Regions from separate parts of the Streptomyces aquilus genome, predicted to be linked through region 2. Evidence: riboswitches for the same ligand, from Rfam matches in the RefSeq annotation. Region 2 holds a riboswitch; the other holds the start of a gene.
What was found. Region 2 has a riboswitch for glycine ahead of gcvT (glycine cleavage system aminomethyltransferase GcvT). Riboswitches for the same ligand answer to the same signal wherever they lie in the genome.
Positions count from the first base shown of each region.

Region 1: it holds a riboswitch for glycine, as region 2 does, so the genes downstream of both, gcvP (aminomethyl-transferring glycine dehydrogenase) here and gcvT (glycine cleavage system aminomethyltransferase GcvT) in region 2, are expected to answer to the same signal.

Region 1 is NZ_CP034463.1:2,032,620-2,044,490, forward strand. Features, by position in the region: gene EJC51_RS09385 (APC family permease) at 1-1,029, shown strand, start outside; gene EJC51_RS09390 (TOBE domain-containing protein) at 1,124-1,519, shown strand; gene EJC51_RS09395 (TOBE domain-containing protein) at 1,580-2,008, shown strand; gene gcvP (aminomethyl-transferring glycine dehydrogenase) at 2,081-4,966, opposite strand; glycine riboswitch at 5,142-5,238, opposite strand; gene EJC51_RS09405 (PRC-barrel domain-containing protein) at 5,370-5,747, shown strand; gene EJC51_RS09410 (DNA polymerase IV) at 5,850-7,244, opposite strand; gene EJC51_RS09415 (MerR family transcriptional regulator) at 7,303-7,992, opposite strand; gene EJC51_RS09420 (bifunctional nuclease family protein) at 8,253-8,726, opposite strand; gene ftsR (transcriptional regulator FtsR) at 8,804-9,541, opposite strand; gene EJC51_RS09430 (FHA domain-containing protein) at 9,560-10,450, opposite strand; gene EJC51_RS09435 (DUF881 domain-containing protein) at 10,512-11,366, opposite strand; gene EJC51_RS09440 (small basic family protein) at 11,372-11,704, opposite strand; gene EJC51_RS09445 (DUF881 domain-containing protein) at 11,701-11,871, opposite strand, start outside.
Region 2 is NZ_CP034463.1:7,237,688-7,249,558, forward strand. Features, by position in the region: gene EJC51_RS33470 (NADPH-dependent F420 reductase) at 1-17, shown strand, start outside; gene EJC51_RS33475 (MOSC domain-containing protein) at 68-610, opposite strand; gene EJC51_RS33480 (glycoside hydrolase family 25 protein) at 638-1,195, opposite strand; gene EJC51_RS33485 (L-serine ammonia-lyase) at 1,280-2,647, opposite strand; gene glyA (serine hydroxymethyltransferase) at 2,707-3,969, opposite strand; gene gcvH (glycine cleavage system protein GcvH) at 3,984-4,361, opposite strand; gene gcvT (glycine cleavage system aminomethyltransferase GcvT) at 4,460-5,575, opposite strand; glycine riboswitch at 5,614-5,721, opposite strand; glycine riboswitch at 5,722-5,816, opposite strand; gene EJC51_RS33505 (AAA family ATPase) at 6,018-6,680, shown strand; gene EJC51_RS33510 (enhanced serine sensitivity protein SseB) at 6,756-7,541, shown strand; gene EJC51_RS33515 (enhanced serine sensitivity protein SseB C-terminal domain-containing protein) at 7,699-8,493, shown strand; gene EJC51_RS33520 (ABC transporter permease) at 8,807-9,814, shown strand; gene EJC51_RS33525 (ABC transporter substrate-binding protein) at 9,884-11,683, shown strand; gene EJC51_RS33530 (ABC transporter permease) at 11,794-11,871, shown strand, end outside.

The sequences.
Region 1 (11,871 bases), 5.2 Mb from region 2:
GAGAAGGAGTTCGAGTCGGGCGGCCAGGCCAACGGCCGCGCCCTCGCCTTCCTCTCGCACGAGTACCTGGGCGGCGCCTTCGGCACGGTCTACGACGTCTCGACGATCGCCATCCTGTGGTTCGCCGGCGCCTCCGCGATGGCAGGCCTGCTCAACCTGATGCCGCGCTACCTCCCCCGCTACGGCATGGCCCCGCACTGGGCCCGCGCCGTACGCCCCATGGTGATCGTCTTCACCCTGATCGCCTTCCTGGTCACCTGGATCTTCGACGCCGACGTGGACGCCCAGGGCGGCGCCTACGCCACCGGCGTCCTCGTCCTGATCAGCTCGGCGGCGATCGCGGTGACGATCGCGGCGCGCAAGGCGGGCCAGCGGGGCTGGACGATCGGTTTCGCGGTCATCTCCGCGGTGTTCCTCTACACGACGGTCGTCAACGTCATCGAGCGCCCGGACGGCGTCAAGATCGGCGCCTGCTTCATCGCGGGCATCATCCTGGTCTCGCTGCTCTCCCGGCTGGCCCGCGCCTTCGAGCTCCGCGTCACCAGTGTGAGCCTCGATCCCATGGCGGAACGATTCATCAGGGACATGGCCAGCCGCAAGATCCGCTTCATCGCCAACGAGCCCGACAACCGCGACAAGGCGGAGTACCGCGACAAGATCGAGCAGATCCGCGAGGACAACGACATCCCCGGCCAGGAGGACTTCGTCTTCGTCGAGGTGACGGTCACCGACCCCTCGGAGTTCGAGGCCGGCCTGACGGTCCGCGGCGAGGTCCTGCACAACCGGTACCGCATCCTGACCCTGGAGTCGTCCTCCATCCCCAACGCCCTGGCGGCCCTGCTCCTCCACGTCCGCGACACGACGAAGTGCACCCCGCACATCTACTTCGAGTGGACCGAGGGCAGCCCCTTCGCCAACTTCCTCCGCTTCTTCCTCTTCGGCCAGGGCGAGGTGGCCCCGGTGACGCGAGAGGTCCTACGAGAAGCAGAGCCGGACAGGTCCCGCCGCCCAAGGGTCCACACAGGCTGAAGCTCCCGACCCGTCCGCCGCGGCCGCCAACGGCGCCAAGCCCCCACGGGGCCACCCGCACCCGCATCCAAAACCCCACCACTATCGTGACCGCATGCAGTCCTACACGATCGGCCAGGCCGCCCGCCTGCTCGGCGTAAGCCCCGACACCGCCCGCCGCTGGGCGGACGCCGGCCGCGTCACGACCCACCGCGACGACAGCGGCCGCCGCCTCATCGACGGCCGCGACCTCGCCGCGTTCTCCGTAGAGCTGGCCAAGGGCACCGCGGCCGACGACGAGCCGTCGTACACCTCGGTCCGCAATGCCTTCCCCGGCATCGTCACCGCCATCAAACTCGGCGACGTGGCCGCCCAGGTGGAGATCCAGGCCGGCCCGCACCGCCTCGTCTCCCTCCTCACCCGCGAGGCGGTCGAGGAACTCGGCCTGGAGGTGGGCATGGAGGCCACGGCCCGCGTGAAGTCGACGAACGTCCACATCGACCGGACGTAGAAAAGCCACGACCCTACACATACCTGGCACAACCCACCCAGACCCCTACGGTTGATGCCCATGACCCTGAGCATCCGCAACCAACTCCCCGGCACCGTCACGTCCGTCACCTCCGGCGAGGTGATGGCCACCGTGGGAATCCGCCTCACCGGCGGCCGGAACCTCACCGCGGCCATCACCAGGGAAGCGGTAACCGCCCTCGGCCTCGCCCCGGGCTCCCCCGTCCGTGCCCTGGTGAAGTCAACGGAGGTGGCCCTCGCCACCGGCGCGGCGGAGGCCCTCTCCGGCCTCTCCATCCGCAACCAGCTCCCCGGCACGGTCACCACCATCGCCACCGGCGCCGCGATGGCCTCCGTGAAGATCGCGTTCGACGACATCGAACTCACCGCGGCCATCACCAAGGACGCCGCCACGGACCTCGGCCTCGCGCCCGGCACCCCGGTCGTGGCCCTGATCAAGTCGACCGAGGTCTCCCTTTCCACAGCGTGACGCCACCGACGTAACCCCGAAAAACGAGAGGACCCCGCCAAAGCGGGGCCCTCTCACCGAGCACAGTCAGCCTCAGTCCTCGTAAGCGTCCAGCGGCGGGCACGAGCACACCAGGTTCCGGTCCCCGAAGGCCTGGTCGATCCGTCGCACCGGCGGCCAGTACTTGTCGGCCACCACGACCCCGCTCGGGAACACCGCCTCCTCACGGCTGTACGCGTGCGCCCACTCGCCACCGAGCGCCGCGGCGGTGTGCGGGGCGTTCCGCAGCGGGTTGTCCTCCGCCGGCCAATCCCCGGACCCGACCTTCTCGATCTCCGCGCGAATGGCGATCATCGCATCGCAGAACCGATCCAGCTCGACGAGGTCCTCGGACTCGGTCGGCTCGATCATCAGCGTCCCGGCCACCGGGAACGACATGGTCGGCGCGTGGAACCCGTAGTCGATGAGCCGCTTGGCGACGTCGTCCACGCTCACACCCGTCGCCTTGGTCAGCGGCCGCAGGTCGATGATGCACTCGTGCGCGACCAGCCCACCGGGCCCGGTGTAGAGCACGGGGTAGTGCGGCTCGAGCCGCTTGGCGATGTAGTTGGCGCTCAGCACGGCCACCTGCGTGGCCCGCTTCAGCCCTTCGCCGCCCATGAGCCGCACGTAGGCCCAGGAGATCGGCAGAATCCCCGCCGAGCCCCACGGGGCGGCGGAAATCGGCCCGACACCGGTCTCGGGCCCGGCCGCGGGCTGCAACGGGTGGTTCGGCAGGTACGGCGCCAGGTGCGCCCGCACGCCCACCGGCCCGACGCCCGGCCCGCCGCCACCGTGCGGGATGCAGAACGTCTTGTGCAGGTTCAGGTGCGAGACGTCGCCGCCGAAGTGCCCGGGCTTGGCAAGCCCGACCAGGGCGTTGAGGTTGGCGCCGTCTACGTACACCTGACCGCCGGCCTCGTGCACCTGCGCGCAGATGTCGGCGACATGCTCCTCGAACACGCCGTGCGTCGAGGGGTACGTGATCATGAGCACCGCGAGCTCGTCCCGGTGCTGCTCGATCTTCGCCCGCAGATCCTCGACGTCGATCTCACCGTCCTCGGCGGTCTTGACGACGACGACCTTCATGCCCGCCATGACAGCGCTGGCGGCGTTGGTCCCGTGCGCGGAGGACGGAATCAGACAGACCGTCCGCTGCTCATCGCCATTGGCCCGGTGATACCCGCGTACGGCGAGCAGCCCGGCCAACTCACCCTGCGACCCGGCGTTGGGCTGGAGCGACACCTTGTCGTAGCCGGTGACCTCGGCGAGCCGCTCCTCCAGCTCCCGGATGAGCGTCAGATAGCCCTGCGCCTGCGCGGCGGGCGCGAAGGGGTGCAGCTGCCCGAACTCCGGCCAGGTGACCGGCTCCATCTCGGTGGTGGCGTTGAGCTTCATGGTGCAGGAGCCCAGCGGGATCATGCCGCGGTCGAGCGCGTAGTCCCGGTCGGCGAGGCGGCGCAGATAGCGCAGCATCGCGGTCTCGGACCGGTACTGGTGGAAGACGGGGTGGGTCAGGAACTCGTCGTCGCGCACCAGCGCATCCGGCAGCGCGTCCTCGGCCGCGACGTCCAGCGCCTCGACGTCCCCCTCGACCCCGAACGCCGCCCATACGGCGCCGAGTTGAGCCCGGTTGGTGGTCTCGTCGCAGGCGATGGAGAGGTGGTCGGCGTCGACGAGCCGCAAGTTGACCCCGTTCGCCTCGGCGGCGGCGACGACCTCACCGGCCTTGCCGGGCACGCGCACGGTCAGGGTGTCGAAGTAGGCCCCGTGCACGACCTCGACCCCACCGGCGGCAAGCCCCGCGGCGAGGACACGGGCGTAGCGATGGGTCCGCCGGGCGATGCCCTTCAGCCCCTCCGGGCCGTGGTAGACGGCGTACATCCCCGCCATGACAGCGAGCAGCACCTGAGCGGTACAGATGTTGCTGGTGGCCTTCTCCCGCCGGATGTGCTGCTCACGGGTCTGCAGGGCGAGCCGGTAGGCCTTGTTGCCGTCCGCGTCCACGGACACGCCCACGAGCCGCCCGGGCAGGCTGCGCGCGAACTTCTCGTGCACCGCCATGTAACCGGCGTGCGGCCCGCCGAAGCCCATCGGCACACCGAACCGCTGCGTGGTCCCGACGGCGATGTCGGCCCCGAGCTCCCCGGGCGACTTCAGCAGCGTCAGCGCGAGCAGGTCGGCGGCGACGGTCACGAGGGCACCGAGTTCGTGCGCCTGGTCGACGACCGCCTTGATGTCGCGTACGGCACCGGAGGCGCCCGGGTACTGGAGGAGCACGCCGTTGATCTCACGCGCGGCGATGTCGGCGGGAATCCCGTCGCTGAGGTCGGCGACGACGACCTCGACGCCGGTCGGCTCGGCCCGCGTCTGGATCACGGCGATGGTCTGCGGCAACGCGTCCGCGTCGACGAGGAACAGACCCTTCTTGTTCTTGCCCATGCGCCGGGACAGCGCCAGCGCCTCGGCGGCGGCCGTGCCCTCGTCGAGCAGCGAGGCACCGGAGGTCGGCAGCCCGGTGAGCTCGGCGACCATGGTCTGGAAGTTGAGGAGGGCCTCGAGCCGGCCCTGGGAGATCTCGGGCTGGTAGGGCGTGTACGCCGTGTACCAGGCGGGGTTCTCCATGACGTTGCGCAGGATGACGGGCGGGGTGAAGGTCCCGTAGTACCCGAGGCCGATCATGGACCCGAGCACCTGGTTCCGATCGGCGAGCGAGCGGAGCTCGGCGAGCACCTCGGCCTCGGTCCGCGCGCCCGGCAGATCGAGGGCGTCAGCGTTCTTGATCACATCCGGCACCGCGGCGGCGGTGAGCTCGTCCAGCGAGCCGTATCCGACCTGCGCGAGCATCTTGGCCCGGGCTTCGTGGTCGGGGCCGATGTGACGCTGCTCGAAGGGAATCCCCTGCTCGAGTTCGGTGAGCGGAGTGCGGTGGGCGGTCATTGCGGAGGCCTCCTGGTCTGACGCGACCTTCGAGGGACACCACGGCTGCGGGTCCCGGCGGCCTCCCCCTCTGTCATCTCAACCTGAGAGCTTCACCGGGACACCCGAGGGTGCCCGGCTTTCACCGTCGGTGAGAGCGGAAGCCGTCGACACCCGCTCTGCTTTCCAGAGTGACCTCGTCCGTGCGGTACGTGGGCCTGAGAGATTCCGGGGAGGATTTGCTCCTTCGGCGCCCCCGGACGTTCTCCGGAGGACTCTCCCGCACAGGGTCAACAGCCGCTTGCCAGCCTACCAGCGCACAAAAAGTCGATCCCTTGAGGAGTCCTCGAGTGGCCACTGGCCCTAATGTGCTCTTTTGTAGTGCTTACGGATGAGTTGCGAGTGGCGACCTAGTGGAGGGCCCGTGCAGACCGACATCGATCCGCGCAACCTGATCGGCCGCAAGGCGTTCGACCGCAACGGCACCAAGATCGGCACGATCGACGAGGTCTACCTCGACGACGCGACCGGAGTGCCGGAGTGGGCGGCCATACGCACCGGCCTGTTCTCCCGGGACGCCTTCGTCCCCCTGGAGCCCAGCGAACTGATCGAGGGCACCCTTCAGGTCCCCTTCGACCGCTCCTTGATCAAGGACGCCCCCGACTTCGGCGTCGGCCGCCACCTCTCCCCCGACCAGGAACTCCAGCTGTACCACCACTACGGCCTGGACGTGGCCTCACCCCCGCCGCTCCCGGACAGGGACTTCGGCAAGTTGGCGGGCACGGAGGAAGCAGAAGCCTGACAGCGGCGGCCCGCGGCGAGGCCCTCACACACACTCGAACGCGCACAGCCGACCGCACCCTGCTCCCGAGCGCCCACGGGCCCGCACCCGACAGCGAAACTGTCACGGGTGGTGCGGGTGGGAAATCAAATCCGGCCGAAGGCCGGCTGCCTCACCCTCCGCCGACTCCACCGGCACCAACGGCAAGGGCTCAGCCAAAGCCAACAACTCATCGTCAACCCGAAACGTCCGCACCCGCCCCGGCTCGGAATCCGGCGTCTCGAACCGCACCGTCACCCGCCCCAGCCCACTCCCCTGCACCCACCCGTGCCCGAACTCGGCATGCACCACGTCATGCCCCGCGGCGAACCGCCGCTCGACAGGCACCTCCACCCTCTCGTCGGCCACCTCCCCGGAGTCCTCCTCGGCAACCTCGCCGAGATCCCCCGCAGCCTGCGCGAACAGATCCTCCTGCGTGTAGTCGGCCAGCCCGGAGACCCCCACCCCCAGCAACCGCACACCCCCCGTCGTGTCCACGGACTCCAGCAACCGAGCCGCGGCCTCCCGCACGACGGCCACATCATCGGTGGGCCCCCGCAAGGTCTCGGACCGGGTCAGCGTCGAGAAGTCGTACCGCCGCACCTTCAGCACGATCGTCCGCCCCGACAACCCGGCTCCCCGCAGCCGCCGCACGCACCGGTCGGCCAGCCGCTGCACCTCCATCCCCACCCGCAGCCGGTCGTGGATGTCCACGTCGTAGGTGTCCTCGACCGACACCGACTTGGTCTCCCGCTCCGCCACCACGGGCCGCTCGTCGTGCGCCAACGCCATGGCGTACAGCCCATGCCCGTGCGCCTTCCCGAGCAGCCGTACGAGCTCGTCCTCGCCCGCCTCGACGATCTCGTCGACCGTGTGGATGCCGGCCCGTCGCAGATGGTCGCCCGTCGCCGGCCCCACCCCCGGCAGAATCCGCACGGACATCGGCCCGAGCATCTCCCGTTCGCTCCCCGGGTCGATCACCACCAGACCGTCGGGCTTGGCCTGCTCGGACGCGATCTTCGCGAGCATCTTGGACGCCGCGAGTCCCACCGATCCCGTCAGCCCGGTGACCGCCCGTATGTCGGCGCGCAGCTTCTCCCCCGCGAGCCGCGCCGACGCCTCGTCCCAGGCCGCACCCCCGGCCTCCAGGTCCACGAACGCCTCGTCGAGGCTCAACGGCTCCACCAACGGCGACAGCGCCCGCAGCAGCCCCATCACCTGCTCGCTGATCGCCCGGTAGAACCCGAAGCGCGGCACGAGATACGCGGCATTGGGCGCCAGCCGCCGCGCCTGGGCCATCGGCATCGCGGAGTGCACCCCGAAAACCCGTGCCTCGTACGACGCGGTCGCCACCACACCGCGCGGCCCCAGTCCGCCCACGATGACGGCTTTCCCACGCAGACTCGGCTTGGACGCCTGCTCCGCGGAGGCGAAGAAGGCATCCATGTCGAGATGCAGGATCGTGGGCGCGGTTCTCACATGTCCGATGCTGCCCTACGCCACTGACAATGCCCTCGGTAATCCCCCGGGCAAAGCCTCAAACGGCCCGATTGCCCCGCCGCCGCGCCAGCTCGTCGGCGGGGTTGTGCCCCACCAGCGTCTCCCCGGTGTCGATCCGCTCCCCGTGCAGCTGGGACAACGCGCTCTCGACGTCCCGCCACACCACGCCCACGGCGATCCCGAAGATGCCCTGCCCGCCCTGGAGCAGCGCGTGGACCTCGTCGGGCGAGGTGCACTCGTAGACCGTGGCACCGTCGCTCATCAGCGTCATGCGCTCCAGGTCCCGGAAACCGCTCTCCCGCAGGTGCTGCACGGCGGTACGGATGTTCTGGAGCGACACACCGGTGTCGAGGAACCGCTTGACGACCTTCAGGACGACGACGTCCCGGAAGCTGTACAGGCGCTGCGTCCCCGACCCGTAGGCGGGCCGCACGCTCGGCTCGACGAGCCCGGTGCGCGCCCAGTAGTCGAGTTGCCGATAGGTGATGCCGGCGGCCGCACAGGCCGTCGGCCCGCGGTAGCCGATCTGCTCGGACGCCATGGACGTCGCCCCTCCGCCACTGCTCGGCACGGCCGCCGGTCGCTGCGGAGCGTGATCGGCCGCGTTGCTGTGCTGGGGATCCCCCCAACTCGAACGCAGTTGAGAGCTCGGGGGAGGGTACGGACCGCTTGCCCCGAGACTCCGTCCGGGGGCACCCCCAGCCGTACCGCCGCCGCTGCTGCTCACGCCGACCTCCGTCCTTGACCTGCCTTCTCGACGGTAGGCAGTCACCCGGGGTGCGTCAACGATCGCCACACTCGGCACGCCGAGTGATAATCACCCTAGGAGTGGTTTGCCGTACCCCACCGCGGGGAAAGGCTAGCCGAATGCGCTCGGGGCGGGCCGTAGGACGCTCTCACACGCCGGTGGCAAATGCCGGCATTTCCGTGGTGACCGGACACAGCCGACCCGTCACGGACGGCGAGTCCACCGGGCCGGCCCCCGTCTCACTGGCTGCTGGTGCCGAAGTCCTCGGGCGAGATCTGGTCGAGGAACTCGCGGAACTTCTCCACCTCGTCCTCCTGCTCGTCCGGGATCGCGATCCCGGCGTCGTCGAGCACACCGTCGCTGCCGTAGATCGGCGTTCCGGTGCGCAGGGCCAGCGCTATGGCATCGGACGGCCGGGCGCTCACCTCCACGCCGCTCGCGAAGACCAGTTCCGCGTAGAAGACGCCCTCACGCAGATCCGTGATGCGCACTTCGGTGAGCTCCTGGCCGACGGCCTCCAGCACGTCCTTGAACAGGTCGTGGGTCAGCGGTCGTGCGGGGGCCATGCCCTGCTGGGCGAAGGCGATCGCCGTCGCCTCCCCCGGCCCGATCCAGATGGGGAGGTAGCGGTCGCCTCCCACTTCACGCAGGAGCACGATCGGTTGGTTGGAGGGCATTTCGACCCGGACACCTACGACATCGAGCTCGTTCACACAGCAACCCTAGGCCGTGCCCGGGACGTTTGGGTAGTCGGGCAGGAAACGGGGGCCCGATCCGGCGTCCGCGCCCTTCAGGGCAGCCGCACACCGAGGGCGGTCTGCACCAGGGCCGCGTGCAGCTTCACCGTGAGCCCCGCCAGTTCCTTCGTACGGGCCTCGGCGTGCGCCCGGGTCTGCGGATTGCGGTGCCGCTTCAGCGGGGCCACCACCTGGTCCACCAGCCCCGCCTCCCGGTCGGCGGCGGCCTTCATCGCGCGCAGATGCCGCGGCTCGATCCCGAACCGCCCGAGCTCGACGACGAGTGCCGCCACAGTGACCGCCTCGGCGTCGTAGGCCCCGTCCGGCAGCGGGGCGATGAGTCCGTAGGACTCCCACTCCTCGAGCTCCTGCTCGCCGATCTCGGCGGCGGCCAGCAGCTCGGACCGGCCGATCCGCGCGGCCGTGGGGGCCTCCCAGGGCTCCTGAAGCGTTTCTCCGTCCCGCTGGCGCCCCACCACGGGCAGCGCCACGGCCTCCCCGCGCTCCATGGCGTCCAGATACTCCCGGATCACCTTGAGCGGCAGATAGTGGTCCCGCTGCATCCTCAGCACATGCCCGAGACGCTCGACGTCGCCCGCGCTGAACTTGCGGTACCCCGAGGGGGTCCGCTGCGGCTCGATGAGCCCCTCGGACTCCAGGAAGCGGATCTTGGAGATGGTGACTTCGGGGAACTCGTCGCGCAGCACATTGAGCACCGTGCCGATGCTCATCAGCCCACTGTCCGCGGCGGCGGTACCGTGACCGGCACCGCCGCTCGGTGTTTGAAGCATGGACCTTCCCTGACGGGGTCAGTAGCCCCGCTGGCTCGCGTAGAAGACCAGCCGGTACTTGCCGATCTGTACCTCGTCCCCGTTGTGCAGCGGCACCGTGTCGATCCGCTCGCGGTTCACGTACGTGCCGTTGAGGCTGCCGACGTCGCCCACGGTGAACGAACCGTCCTGCTGGCGACGGAACTCCACGTGCCGACGCGACACCGTCACGTCGTCGAGGAAGATGTCGCTCTGCGGATGACGCCCCGCCGTGGTCAGATCGCCGTCCAGCAGGAAGCGGCTGCCCGAGTTCGGTCCACGGCGCACGACCAGGAGTGCGGAGCCCAGGGGCAGCGCGTCCACGGCCGCCTGCGCCTCCGGGGAGAGCGTCGGCAGCTGCGTCTGGCCGGTCGCCTCGGCGTCGTAGGCCTCGAGACCGGAGATGGAGATGGTGGAGGTCGTCTCGGACGGACGCTCGGGCGCACCGCGCAGCGGCGCACCGCAGTTGGAGCAGAAGCGGCTGTTCTCCGCGTTGCGGTTACCGCACCTCGTACACACCAGGGCCGACATGGAAAACTCTCCACCCGTACTCGAGGTTGACGGTTGCCCGAAACCTATGCCGCCGGACTGCGCAGGGTCAACAGACGGCGCGCCCTGACCTCCCGGAACGCCGCCCACCTGGTCCCGGAACAGGGGGCGCTGGCCCTCCGCGTCTGGCTGTGCGCGATGACGAGCGGTGGCGTTCGCATTGTCGCTACCCTCTCGCGCGCTCTTGCCGAACAACTTCGCAAACAACTTCACGGGCGATTCCCCTTGACCGAAACAGACCCGCCCGTGGGGCAGGACGAACCCTGATTGCATACACCGGCCGACCCGGACATCCTGACAACGTCCGTATCCACCAGACAGTTTCCACCACGCACCACCCAATCGGTGCGCCGACCCCCCGCAACCTCATGCCCTGGCCGGACGTGCCTCATGCACCCCCGGTTCACCGGGAGGACGACCGAGCGTAGTCAGGCTGCTTCGCGGCTCGCAAGGCGTCCACGACGATCTTGGTAGACCGCTCGACGGTGACGGTGGCCTGCTCCTTCTCCAGAGTCTGCACCACGCCTCCAGGAATGTTGAGCGCCGGTTCCAGGTCCTGCGGCTTGCCGATGACCTTGAAACGATAGGGGGCGTTGATCTTGTTCCCGTCGACGCTCACGCTGTTGCCGGAATCGGTCAGATACGTCCCGGCGACCACCCGCACGCCGTTCACCTGGATCGCCTCGGCACCGGCCGCGCGCAGCTCCTGGATCGCGTCGAGCAGCATGTCCGCCTCGACCGTCCCCTTCGTGTCGTCGATGGTCATCGTGATACCTGGCCCCTGCGCGGCCACCGTGCCCGCGAGGATGCCGAGTTGCCGCTCCTTCTCCAGCGTCTGCTTGCGGGCCTCCTCCGCCTGGTCCGAGCTGTTCTCCAACTCGTCACGCTGCTTCTCGAGGCCCGCCTTCTCGTCCTCAAGACGCTGAGTACGGTCATCCAGTTCATCGAGAATGCGAACAAGATCTTCCTGACGGGCACCGCGCAGCGCGCTGTCGCCGTCGCTGTTCGACGCCACCTGCACCGCCAGCCCGAATCCGAGGCCGAACAGCAGCACGGCGACGATCAGTTGGGCACGCGTGACACGCGGCGGCCACAACCCCTGGACGAGCCGCTGGCGTCCGGTCACCCCGGGTGTCGCGTCCGGCTCGTCCTTGTCGTTCGTCTCGGCCGACGGGACCGCCTCCGGAGCCGTCGCGGGCGTCTCCTCCGGCAGTTCCTTGCGCAGCCTGTTCTCCGGCGTACCGTCCTGGTCGCTCATCGGCCTCACGCCCGGAAGACGTGCCGGCGGATCGCCGCGGCGTTCGAGAAGATGCGGATACCGAGGACGACGACCACACCGGTCGACAGCTGAGCACCCACGCCCAACTTGTCGCCCAGGAACACGATCAGCGCGGCGACGACCACATTGGACAGGAACGACACCACGAAGACCTTGTCGTCGAAGATGCCGTCGAGCATGGCCCGCAGACCACCGAACACGGCGTCGAGCGCCGCCACGACGGCGATCGGCAGATAAGGCTCGACGACCGCCGGAACCTCAGGCCGGACCAACAGGCCGGCCACGACTCCCACGACGAGGCCCAGTACGGCGATCACGATGTGCCCTTCTCAGTTCTCGGCTGTGCTGTACGTACGATCACACTCGTTGCTGCAGGCAACCGGAGATCCCCCTCCACGGAGATGGCCGTCCGGATGCCGTAGTTCTCCTGCAGGGCGTTCAGATACAGCCCGTCGGCGCTGTTCTGGAACCTGGTGCTCAGCCG
Region 2 (11,871 bases):
CGGAGTTCCGCGGCTGAATCGAGCCCGGAACGCAAGCCCCAGTTCCGTGCCTGAGACCGGTCCGGGATCAGACGATCTCCAGCGGCACGTGCGGCCCGTCCGGGAGCTCCACCTCGATCCCGTCACCGGGCCGCACGACCCCGCCCTCCAGGACGACGCTCATGATCCCGCCCTTGAGCCGGAGCTTCCCGTCGGCATCGCGGGTGACGACCTGCTTCAGCAGCCCTTGCCGGAAGTTGTCGATCTGAAGACAGGGGTTGCGCAGCCCGGTCACCTCGACGACGGCCCGCTCGCCGAGGTGCAGCCGGGTTCCGACGGGCAGCGCGAGCAGATCGATGCCCCGCGTGGTGACGTTCTCCCCGAGCTCCCCGGCGCCGACCTCGATGCCGGCTTCCCGTACCTCGTCGAACAACTCCTGGTGCAGAAGGTGCACTTGGCGCAGATTCGGCTGCGAGGGGTCCCTCGCCACCCGGGACCGGTGCTTCACCGTCACTCCGGCGTGCACATCCCCCTCGACCCCGAGCCCGGCGAGCAGCGTGATGCTCTCCCGGTTCGGCTTGGTGAAGGAATACGTCCCGTTGCTGCTGACCGCAGTGATCTGCCCACCCATGGCGCGGACTCTATAGCAGGCGTCTGATCAGGCGTCCTCGGCCCACTCGCGCAGGGCGGCCCTGCTGGAGAAGTTCGCCACGTCCTTGTCCAGTGGATCGTCGGTGTACTGGTGGAAAAGCCACTTCGCCTTGATGCGGGGCTTGCCGGCCGTCACGTAGTCGGCGATCCACAGGCCGTCGCCGTCGTAGGAGGTCGTGTCGATGTTCAGCCAGTAGTTCCGGTTCGTGTAGAGGACGACCCGGTTGTTCGGCCGCAGCTCCTTCACCTTCCGGATGAAGCGGTCCTTCTCCGCGTTGCTCGCGTGCGTGCCCTCGCCGGTGGTCTCCCAGTCCACGGCGAGGATGTCGCCCGCCCGTTCCGGGGCCTTGCTCACGAAGTACTCGGCCTGGGCGGTCAGGTTGCCCGGCCAGAGGAAATGGTAGAAGCCGACGACCAGACCGGCGTCGCGGGCCCGCTTCGTCTGGGCCGCGAGTTTGGGGTTGGTGTACGTACGGCCCTCCGTCGCCTTGACGAAGACGAAGGAGAGGCCGTCGGTGGAGTAGGAGGAGGACTGGTACGCGCTCACGTCGATGCCGCGCAGCATGGGGGGACTCCCTGAAGTGCCGTAGGGGAACAGGGGGTGGCGGGTGAATCGCCAACCACCTTGGCACGCGGGCCCCTTGCCCGTTCAGCACTCGATGATGTTCACCGCGAGACCGCCACGGGCCGTCTCCTTGTACTTCACGCTCATGTCGGCGCCGGTGTCCTTCATGGTCTTGATGACCTTGTCGAGGGACACCTTGTGGGAGCCGTCGCCGCGCATCGCCATGCGGGCGGCGGTGACCGCCTTCACCGCGGCCATGCCGTTGCGTTCGATGCACGGGATCTGGACCAGGCCGCCGACCGGGTCGCAGGTCAGGCCCAGGTTGTGTTCCATGCCGATCTCGGCCGCGTTCTCCACCTGCTCCGGGGAGCCGCCCAGCACCTCCGCCAGCGCCCCCGCCGCCATCGAGCAGGCCGAGCCGACCTCGCCCTGGCAGCCGACCTCGGCGCCGGAGATGGAGGCGTTCTCCTTGAAGAGCATGCCGATCGCGCCGGCGGCGAGCAGGAAGCGGACCACGCCGTCCTCGTCGGCGCCCGGCACGAAGTTGATGTAGTAGTGCAGGACGGCCGGGATGATGCCGGCCGCGCCGTTCGTCGGGGCGGTCACCACGCGTCCGCCGGCCGCGTTCTCCTCGTTGACCGCCATCGCGTAGAGCGTGATCCACTCCATCGCGTGGGCCAACGGGTCGCCCTCCGCCCTCAGTTGACGCGCCGTCACGGCCGCCCGGCGCTTGACCCTGAGCCCGCCCGGCAGGATGCCCTCCCGCGACATGCCGCGCGAGACGCACGCCTGCATGACCCGCCAGATGTCGAGGAGCCCGGACCGGATCTCCTCCTCCGTGCGCCAGGCCCGCTCGTTCTCCAGCATCAGCGCGGAGATCGACAGACCCGTCTCCTTCGTCAGACGCAGCAGCTCGTCGCCGGTGCGGAAGGGGTACTTCAGGACCGTGTCGTCCAGCTTGATGCGGTCCGCGCCCACCGCGTCCTCGTCCACGACGAAGCCGCCGCCGACCGAGTAGTACGTCTTCGACAGCAGCTCCGCCCCGGACGCGTCGTACGCCCACAGCGTCATGCCGTTCGCGTGGTACGGCAGCGCCTTGCGGCGGTGCAGGACCAGGTCGTCGTCGAAGGAGAACGCGATCTCGTGCTCGCCCAGCAGATTCAGCGAACCGTTTCTCTTGATCGCCTCGATCCGCTCGTCGGCCGTCTCCACGTCGACGGTACGAGGGGACGCCCCCTCCAGACCGAGCAGCACCGCCTTGGGGGTGCCGTGGCCGTGGCCGGTCGCGCCCAGCGAGCCGTACAGCTCCGAGCGGACGGCCGCCACCGAGGACAGCACGTCCTCGTTGCGCAGACGGCGGGCGAACATGCGGGCCGCGCGCATCGGGCCGACCGTGTGGGAGCTCGACGGGCCGATGCCGATCGAGAACAGGTCGAAGACCGAGATGGCCACGGGAACTCCTTCAAAAAGGGTGGGGGCACACATCGTCGGGTGCCCCCACCAGGGAACTACTACTTGCTCAGGCCGGGGTACAGCGGGTGCTTGTCGGCCAGGGCCTTGACCCGGGCCTTCAGGGATTCCACGTCGTACGACGGCTTCAACGTCTCGGCGATCACGTCTGCGACCTCGGTGAAGTCCTCGGCCGTGAAGCCGCGGGTGGCCAGCGCCGGGGTGCCGATCCGCAGGCCCGACGTCACCATGGGCGGGCGCGGGTCGTTGGGGACGGCGTTGCGGTTGACCGTGATGCCGACCTCGTGGAGACGGTCCTCGGCCTGCTGCCCGTCCAGCTCCGACTCGCGCAGGTCCACCAGGATCAGGTGCACGTCCGTGCCACCGGAGAGCACGTTGACCCCGGCCTCCCGGGCGTCCGCGGCGGTCAGACGCTCGGCGAGGATGCGCGCACCCTCCACCGTACGCCGCTGGCGCTCCTTGAACTCCTCGCTCGCGGCCACCTTGAAGGACACCGCCTTCGCCGCGATCACATGCTCCAGCGGGCCGCCCTGGAAGCCCGGGAACACCGACGAGTTCAGCTTCTTCGCGAAGTCCTTCCTCGCCAGGATGATGCCGCCGCGCGGGCCGCCCAGGGTCTTGTGGGTCGTGGAGGTGACCACGTCCGCGTGCTCGACCGGGTTGGGGTGCAGCCCGGCCGCGACCAGGCCGGCGAAGTGCGCCATGTCGACCCACAGGTAGGCGTCGACCTCGTCGGCGATCCGGCGGAACTCGGCGAAGTCCAGCTGCCGCGGGTACGCCGACCAGCCCGCGATGATCACCTTCGGGCGGTGCTCCTTGGCCAGGCGCTCCACCTCGGCCATGTCGACCAGACCGGCGTCGTCGACGTGGTAGGCGACCACGTTGAACTGCTTGCCGGAGAAGTTCAGGCGCATGCCGTGGGTGAGGTGGCCGCCGTGCGCCAGGTCCAGGCCCAGGATGGTGTCGCCGGGGGCGGCCAGCGCGAACAGGGCGGCCTGGTTGGCGGAGGCGCCGGAGTGGGGCTGGACGTTGGCGTACTCGGCGCCGAACAGCTCCTTGATCCGGTCGATGGCGATCTGCTCGGCGACGTCGACGTGCTCGCAGCCGCCGTAGTAGCGCCGGCCGGGGTAGCCCTCGGCGTACTTGTTGGTCAGGACCGAGCCCTGCGCCTCCATGACCGCGAGCGGAGCGAAGTTCTCCGACGCGATCATCTCCAGCGTGGACTGCTGACGGCCCAGCTCGGCGTCGACCGCCGCGGCGATCTCCGGGTCGAGCTCATGCAGGGGCGTGTTCAGTGCGGACATCAGGTGCGGACTCCTCAGCCGGCGGAAAAGGCGGTGTACTCGTCGGCGGAGAGCAGGTCGGCCGGCTCCTCCGCGACGCGTACCTTGAACAGCCAGCCGCCCTCGAAGGGGGCGGAGTTCACCAGCGACGGGTCGTTGACGACGTCCTCGTTGACCTCGGTTACCTCACCGGAGACAGGGGAGTACAGGTCGCTGACCGACTTGGTCGACTCCAGCTCGCCACAGGTCTCGCCCGCGGTCACCGTGTCACCGACCTCGGGGAGCTGGACGAAGACGACATCGCCGAGCGCGTTGGCCGCGTGCTCCGTGATACCGACCGTCGAGACGCCGTCCTCGGCGCCCGACAGCCACTCGTGCTCCTTGCTGTAGCGCAGCTGCTGGGGGTTGCTCATGGCCTGAATTCTCCTGTACGCGGGGGACTGCTGATGAATGGGGGACTGCGGAAGGCGTGCGTGAGCAGCGTCCGTGTGCTCAGCATCACCTACGGCGGCTACTTCTGACGCTTGTAGAAGGGCAGCGCCACGACCTCGTACGGCTCGTGGCTGCCCCGGATGTCCACACCGACACCGGTCGTGCCCGGCGCGGCGTGCGCGGCGTCGACGTACGCCATCGCGATCGGCTTGCCCAGCGTGGGCGAGGGGGCGCCGGAGGTGACCTCGCCGATCACCTGGCCGTCGGCGACGACGGCGTACCCGGCGCGCGGGACGCGGCGGCCCTCGGCGACCAGGCCGACGAGGACGCGCGGCGGCGCGGTCTCGGCGCGGGCGGCAGCCTCGGTGAGCGCCTCGCGGCCCACGAAGTCGCCCTCCTTCTCGAACTTCACCACCCGGCCGAGCCCGGCGTCGAAGGGGGTGAGCGAGGTGTTCAGCTCGTGCCCGTACAGCGGCATGCCCGCCTCCAGGCGGAGCGTGTCCCGGCAGGACAGCCCGCACGGGACCAGGCCGACGCCCTCGCCCGCCTTGGTCAGGGCCTGCCACAGCTCGACGGCGTGCTCGGGCTTCACGAACAGCTCGAAGCCGTCCTCGCCGGTGTAGCCGGTGCGGGCGATCAGCGCCGGGACGCCCGCGACCGTGCCGGGCAGCCCGGCGTAGTACTTCAGGCCGTCGAGGTCGGCGTCGGTGAGGGAGGCGAGGATGCCGGGGGACTCGGGGCCCTGGACGGCGATCAGCGCGTAGGCGTCCCGGTCGTCGCGGACCTCGGCGTCGAAGCCGGCGGAACGCTCGACGAGCGCGTCCAGCACCACCTGGGCGTTGGAGGCGTTGGCGACGACCATGTACTCGGTCTCTTCGAGCCGGTAGACGATCAGGTCGTCGAGGATGCCGCCGTCCTCGCGGCAGATCATGGTGTAGCGGGCGCGGCCGACGCCGACGGAGGCGATGTTGCCGACGAGGGCGAAGTTCAGCAGGGCGGCGGCCTGCGGCCCGGTCACCGTGATCTCCCCCATGTGGGAGAGGTCGAAGAGCCCGGCCTTCGTGCGCACGGCGTTGTGCTCGTCGCGCTCGGAGCCGTAGCGCAGGGGCATGTCCCAGCCGGCGAAGTCGGTCATCGTCGCGCCGAGCGCGCGATGCAGGGCGTCGAGCGCGGTCAGGCGGGGTTCGTTGCTCATCGGACGGTCTTCTCCCAAGGCATGACGGGCGAGGTCGTTCCTCCCCATCTGTCATCGGAACCTGAGAGGTTCGCCATGACCGCGGGGGACATGACTTGCACCTTGGGTGGAGCCACCGGAAACGGTGACCCGCTTTTCAGATGTGCCTCGCCCGCGCGGTAACGGGGCCTGAGAGATTCAAGGGAGGGACTTGCTCCTTCGGCGCCCCAGCCAGTGGTGGGGACTCTCCCGCGCGGATTCGAACGGCCGGTATGCAGTTGGCGCGGACATCATTGCACGCATCGGGCACGGGCGGCAGGGCCGCATCGGCCGCTCCCGTCACCGCCCCCTTTGTGACTGGCTTGTGGCAGGACGAGCACCAAAACAAGAGAGACACCTCATTACCTTCTCTTTACGCTCGGTGGGGAGGGGAACCCCTCGACCCAGGAGGAGGACGATCACGGTGAACAGGCCCACTGCGTACGCCACCACCTCGGCCGTCGCGCTGCCCGCGCAGCCGACAGCTCCGGCCCAGGAAACCTGCGCACCGCAGCCGGTCGTCCGCGACCTGCGCGACCGTGCCGGCCACAGCCCGCGCGCCCTGCTCTTCGCCCCCGACGACCTGGTCGTGATCACCGGCCTGCCCGGCAGCGGCAAGTCCACCCTGATGCGACGCGCCGTCAAGGGCATCCGGATCGACTCCCAGGACACCCGCGACCGCTGGGACGCCCGGGCGCCCCGCTTCCTGCCGTACGCGGTCTACCGCCCCCTCGTCCGCGCCGCCCACTACCTCGGCCTGTACCGCGCCCTGCGCTCCGGCCAGGGGGTCGTGGTGCACGACTGCGGCACCCAGTCCTGGGTGCGCGGCTGGCTGGCCCGCGCGGCCCACCGCCGCGGCGGCACCCTGCACCTGCTGCTGCTCGACGTCACCGCGGACACGGCGCTCCAGGGCCAGCGCGAGCGCGGCCGGGGCGTCTCACGCTATGCCTTCCTCCGCCACCGCACCGCGGCCGCCCGCCTCATCCGCTCCGCCGAGAAGGGCGAACTGCCGCAGGGCGTGGGCTCGGCCGTGCTCCTGGACCGGGCGGCGGCGGACGCCCTGCGCAGGATCGGGTTCACGGGCTGACGACCAGGGCACCCCGGGGCCCGCACCCGTTAGCCTTTCAGCCACATCAGCGGTACTCGGCAGGCGGACGGACAGATGGACTTCCCGGCACAGGACTTCCCGGCACAGGCGCACCCTCATCCGCACGGCGGCGGATGGCCCGGCAACGAGCTGGAGGAGGTGCTCTCGGCCGCCCTCGGCGTGCCCGGCGCCGGCGGCCGGATCATCGAGGTCCTCGGCCGCAGCTTCGTCTGGGTCCCGCTGCCGAACGGCGGCGGCGCCCACACCGGCCCGCTCGACCTGCCCACCTTCGAGATCGAGGGCCAGGCCTACGTCCCGGTCTTCAGCTCCGAGGAACAGTTCCGCCAGGTCGCCGGCGCGCACATGTCGTACACGATCGCCCCGGCGGTGGAGTTCGCGCGCGGCCTCCCGCCGCAGGTCGGCATCGCCGTGAACCCGGACGGCGTGGTCGGCGTCCCGCTCCCGCCGGAGGCCGTGGCGGACCTGTGCCGGGTCGGCCGGACCCCGCTGGACGGCCCCAACAGCGGCGGCCGGGTCAAGCTCTACGAGCCCGACTGGCAGGACGACCCGGTGGACTTCCTCGCGGCCGCCGCCGCCGAGTTCGCCGCGACCGGAGTCGTCCTGACGGCCCGCCGCTGTCTCGCGGCGATCGAGACGGCCGACCCGGTGATGTTCGTGGGCGTGGAACTCTCCCTGTGGGAGGGCGACTTGCGTACCCTCCCGATGGACGCCCTGGGCCGGGCCCTGGGCCAGGCCCCGGTGGCCTGGCCGGTCAACCTGGTCCTGCTGGACGTGGCGGACGACCCGGTGGGCCATTGGATGCGGGAAAAGGTACGTCCGTTCTACATGCAGGGTCACTAGGACGCGGGCAGGGGCGGGGGGCTGTGCCGATGTGCGGCTCCGCCGCGGGGGCGCGACAAGCCCCCACGACCCGCACCCCGCAGACCACCGCAAGCCCCGAGCTCCCAACGCTTAAGCTGTTTCCGTCCATGAAACTTTCCCGAAGGGGCGGTAGAAGGTGAGTGCCAGCGGCACAGCGACCGGCACGGTCGAGCACATGCTGCGCCAGGTGACGCCGGGGCGCTACGACGCCTACGAGGCACTCCTCCGCGCCCTCGCCACCCCCTCCTCCGGCCAGGTCTGGATGCTCCTCTGGCACGGCCAGTCGGGCTCCCCGGACGCCCAGTACGGGAACATGGAGGTCGACGGCTACGGCTACGCGCCCTGCGTCACCTCCGCCCAGGAACTCTCGGCGAGCGGCTGGAACCGCTCGTACGAGGTCGTCGACGGCGTCGACGTCGCGCGCACCCTCTACCCCGACCACTACGGTCTCTGGCTGAACCCGCACGCCCCCGGCGGCGGCGTCGGCATCCCCTGGCTCGACCTGCGCCGTATCGCCACCGGTCTGGAGCGCCAGCCCGCCGGCCCCCTGCGCCTGTCCGAACCCGGCATCGAGATCCCGCAGTTCTACGCCCTGATCGCGCACAACGCCCACCGCACCCCGGCCGTCCGCTCGCTGCGCCGCGCCTGGGTGCAGCCCGCGCTCGGGGCGCCGTACCTCGCCATCGGTCTCGACGTCTACGACACCAGCCCGCCAGCGGTGGACTCGGTGCGCGCGATGATGCAGCAGTCCATCGGCGCGGTCCCGGACGGGCTGCCGGTGTCGACGGTCGCCATGTCCGACGAGTACGACCCGGTCGCGATGTGGATGCGGGCCGGCGCCCGCCCCTTCTACGACCGGGAGGCGCACGCGGCCCCGGCGCAGGCTCCCGCGGCCGGGTACGGCTACCCTCCGGCGCCCGCCGGCTACTGAGGAGTACCGGTCACAGACTCCCGTGTTACGGGAGTGTGTCTGCGCGCGTAGATCGGGGCGGAAGGCCCCACGAGGTCCGGATTGCCCCAACTGGCCCGCGTCCGGCGGCTGTTACCCGCTGTCCGGATAACGGAACCCTGCAGCCCGCATCACGTTTATGCATCCTTTCCTCGTCAAGTCTGGCAACAGATCGCCAAAGCGTTGAAGACTCCCGCACCAGGGGTGGGTTCGCCCCTGTGTACGACGGACTGATCACGCCGCTACAGCGGCAAGTGCGGGCCGGCTACCGCCGGTTGAGAGGGGTCCCTGCCAGATGACGGCACCATTGCACGAGCCGACCGCGGAAGCGGCCCCGAGCGCGGCCGAAGAAGCGGCGGTCAACGCCGGCGCCAAGGCCGTACAGGGGCGTTCCCTGGGCCGGATCGCCTGGGAGCGTTTGAAGCGGGACAAACTCGCCCTCGCGGGCGGTGTCGTCGTGCTCGTCCTCATCGCGGTCGCGCTGCTCGCGCCCGTGATCACCAGCCTGTACGGGCAGGACCCGAACGCGTACAACGACAAGGACCTGATCGACCCGCTGTTCGGCACCCCCAAGGGGTCCTTCGGCGGCATCAGCGGCGACCACTGGCTGGGCGTCGAGCCGGTCAACGGCCGCGACATCTTCGCGCGCATCGTCTACGGCGCCCGGATCTCGCTGCTCGTCGGCTTCCTGTCCGCGATCGTGGCCGTGATCATCGGCACCGTCCTGGGTGTCCTGGCCGGCTTCTTCGGCGGCTGGGTCGACTCGGCCATCAGCCGGGTCATGGACGGTCTGCTGGCCTTCCCGCAGCTGCTGTTCATCATCGCGCTGGTCTCCGTCATGCCGAACAACATGCTGGGACTCTCCGGCACGGGCGTGCGCCTGTTCGTGATGATCCTCGTCATCGGCTTCTTCGGCTGGCCCTACATCGGACGCGTGGTGCGCGGCCAGACGCTCTCGCTGCGCGAGCGCGAATACGTCGAGGCGGCCCGCTCCCTCGGCGCCGGGCGGCTCTACATCCTGTTCAAGGAGCTGCTGCCCAACCTGGTCGCGCCGATCATCGTCTACACGACGATGATGATCCCCACCAACATCCTCACCGAGGCGGCGCTCAGCTTCCTGGGCGTGGGCGTCAAGCCCCCCACGGCCTCCTGGGGGCAGATGCTCTCGAACGCGATCGACTACTACAAGTCGGACCCCACCTACATGGTGGTCCCGGGTGTGGCGATCTTCATCACCGTTCTGGCCTTCAACCTCTTCGGCGACGGCGTGCGGGACGCGCTGGACCCGAAGGGCTCCCGCTGAACTGCCGTACCAAAAGCGTCCCGTGGCACCGACACGGGGTCTCTCATCAAATCCGGAGGATCCGAGATCGTGACTACCCAACGCACCTCAGGGCGGCGGAAGCAGGCATTTGCCGCTGCCGCCGCGGTCGCCGCGCTGCTGACCACGGCGGCGTGCGGCGGCGGCAACGACGACGGCGGTGACAAGGGCTCGGCGACCGGCGCGGCCGGCTTCAACGCCGCGAACAACAAGGTCGCCCAGGCCTCGCTCGCCAAGAAGGGCGGCGAGCTGAAGTTCGCCGGTGCCCAGGACGCCGACTCGTGGGACACCACGCGCGGTTACTACGGCTTCATGTGGAACTTCGCGCGCTACTACAGCCGCCAGCTCGTCACGAACGCCGCCGAGCCGGGCAAGAAGGGCACCGAGCTCACCCCGGACCTCGCCACCGGTCTCGCCAAGGTCACCGACGACGGCAAGACCTACACGTACACCCTGCGTGACGGCATCACGTGGGAGGACGGCAAGCCGATCACGTCGAAGGACGTCAAGTACGGCATCGAGCGCGTCTGGGCGCAGGACGTGCTGTCCGGCGGCCCCGTCTACGTGAAGGACGTCCTCGACCCGAAGGGCGAGTACAAGGGCCCCTACAAGGACACCTCCGCCGACAAGCTCGGCCTGAAGGCGATCGACACCCCGGACGACAAGACCATCGTCTTCCACCTGCCGCAGGCCAACGCCGACTTCGAGGAGATCCTCGCCCTGGTCTCGGCCTCCCCGGTCCGCCAGGACAAGGACACCAAGTCCAAGTACGGCCTGAAGCCGTTCTCCTCCGGCCCGTACAAGTTCCAGTCGTACAGCCCGGGCAAGGACCTGGTCCTGGTCCGCAACGACAAGTGGAGCCAGGCCTCGGACCCGATCCGCAAGGCGTACCCGGACAAGATCTCGGTCAAGTTCTTCTCGAACGCCAACGACCTGGACGCTCGTCTGCTCGCCGGTGACTACGACCTGGACATCAACCAGACCGGTCTGTCCCCGCAGGGCCGCACCACCGCCCTCCAGGAGCACAAGGCCAACCTGGACAACCCGGTCTCCGGCTACATCCGCTACGCGACCTTCCCGCAGAGCGTGAAGCCGTTCGACAACGAGCACTGCCGCAAGGCCGTGATCTACGGCGCCGACCACGTCTCGCTGCAGACCGCGCGCGGTGGCCCGGTCGCCGGTGGTGACATCGGCACCAACATGCTCCCGCCGACCGTCCCCGGTTCCGAGGGCCAGTCGTACGACCCGTACGAGCTGAACGGCGCGAACAAGAACGGCAACGTCGCCAAGGCCAAGGAAGAGCTGAAGGCCTGCGGCAAGCCGAACGGCTTCAAGACCACCATCGCGGTCCGTAACAACAAGCCGGTCGAGGTCGCGACCGCCGAGTCCCTCCAGGCCTCCCTGAAGAAGATCGGCATCGACGTCAACATCGACCAGTACGACGGTTCGCAGACGTCCGGCATCATCGGCAGCCCCTCGAACGTGAAGAAGAAGGGCTACGGCATCATCATCATGGGCTGGGGCGCCGACTTCCCGTCGGTCCAGGGCTTCGGTCTGCCGCTGTGGGACGGCAAGTACATCCTCGAGAGCGGCAACAACAACTTCGCCCTCATCGACGACAAGAAGATCAACGGTCTGTTCGACACCTACGTGAAGACGCAGGACGACGCGGGCAAGCTGGCGATCGCCAAGGACATCAACCACGCGGTCATGGAGGGCGGCTACTACCTGCCCTTCGTCTTCGAGAAGTTCGTCAACTGGCGCGGTGACCGCCTGGCCAACGTCTACACCTCGGACGGCTACAGCGGTATGTACGACTTCGTGAACCTCGGTCTGAAGTCCTCGAAGTAATCCCGGCACACCCGCCGTACGGCACGAAAGGCAGGTGAAGGCCGGCGACGCGGGAGCGCGGGCCACCGGAAGACCTCCGGTGGCCCGCGGCCCGCGGCGGGCCGAGAGCTGTGCTCGCTTACCTCATCAGGCGGCTGTTCGCCGCCGCAGTGATGCTCGTGGTCATCATCATGGTGGTCTTCGGCATC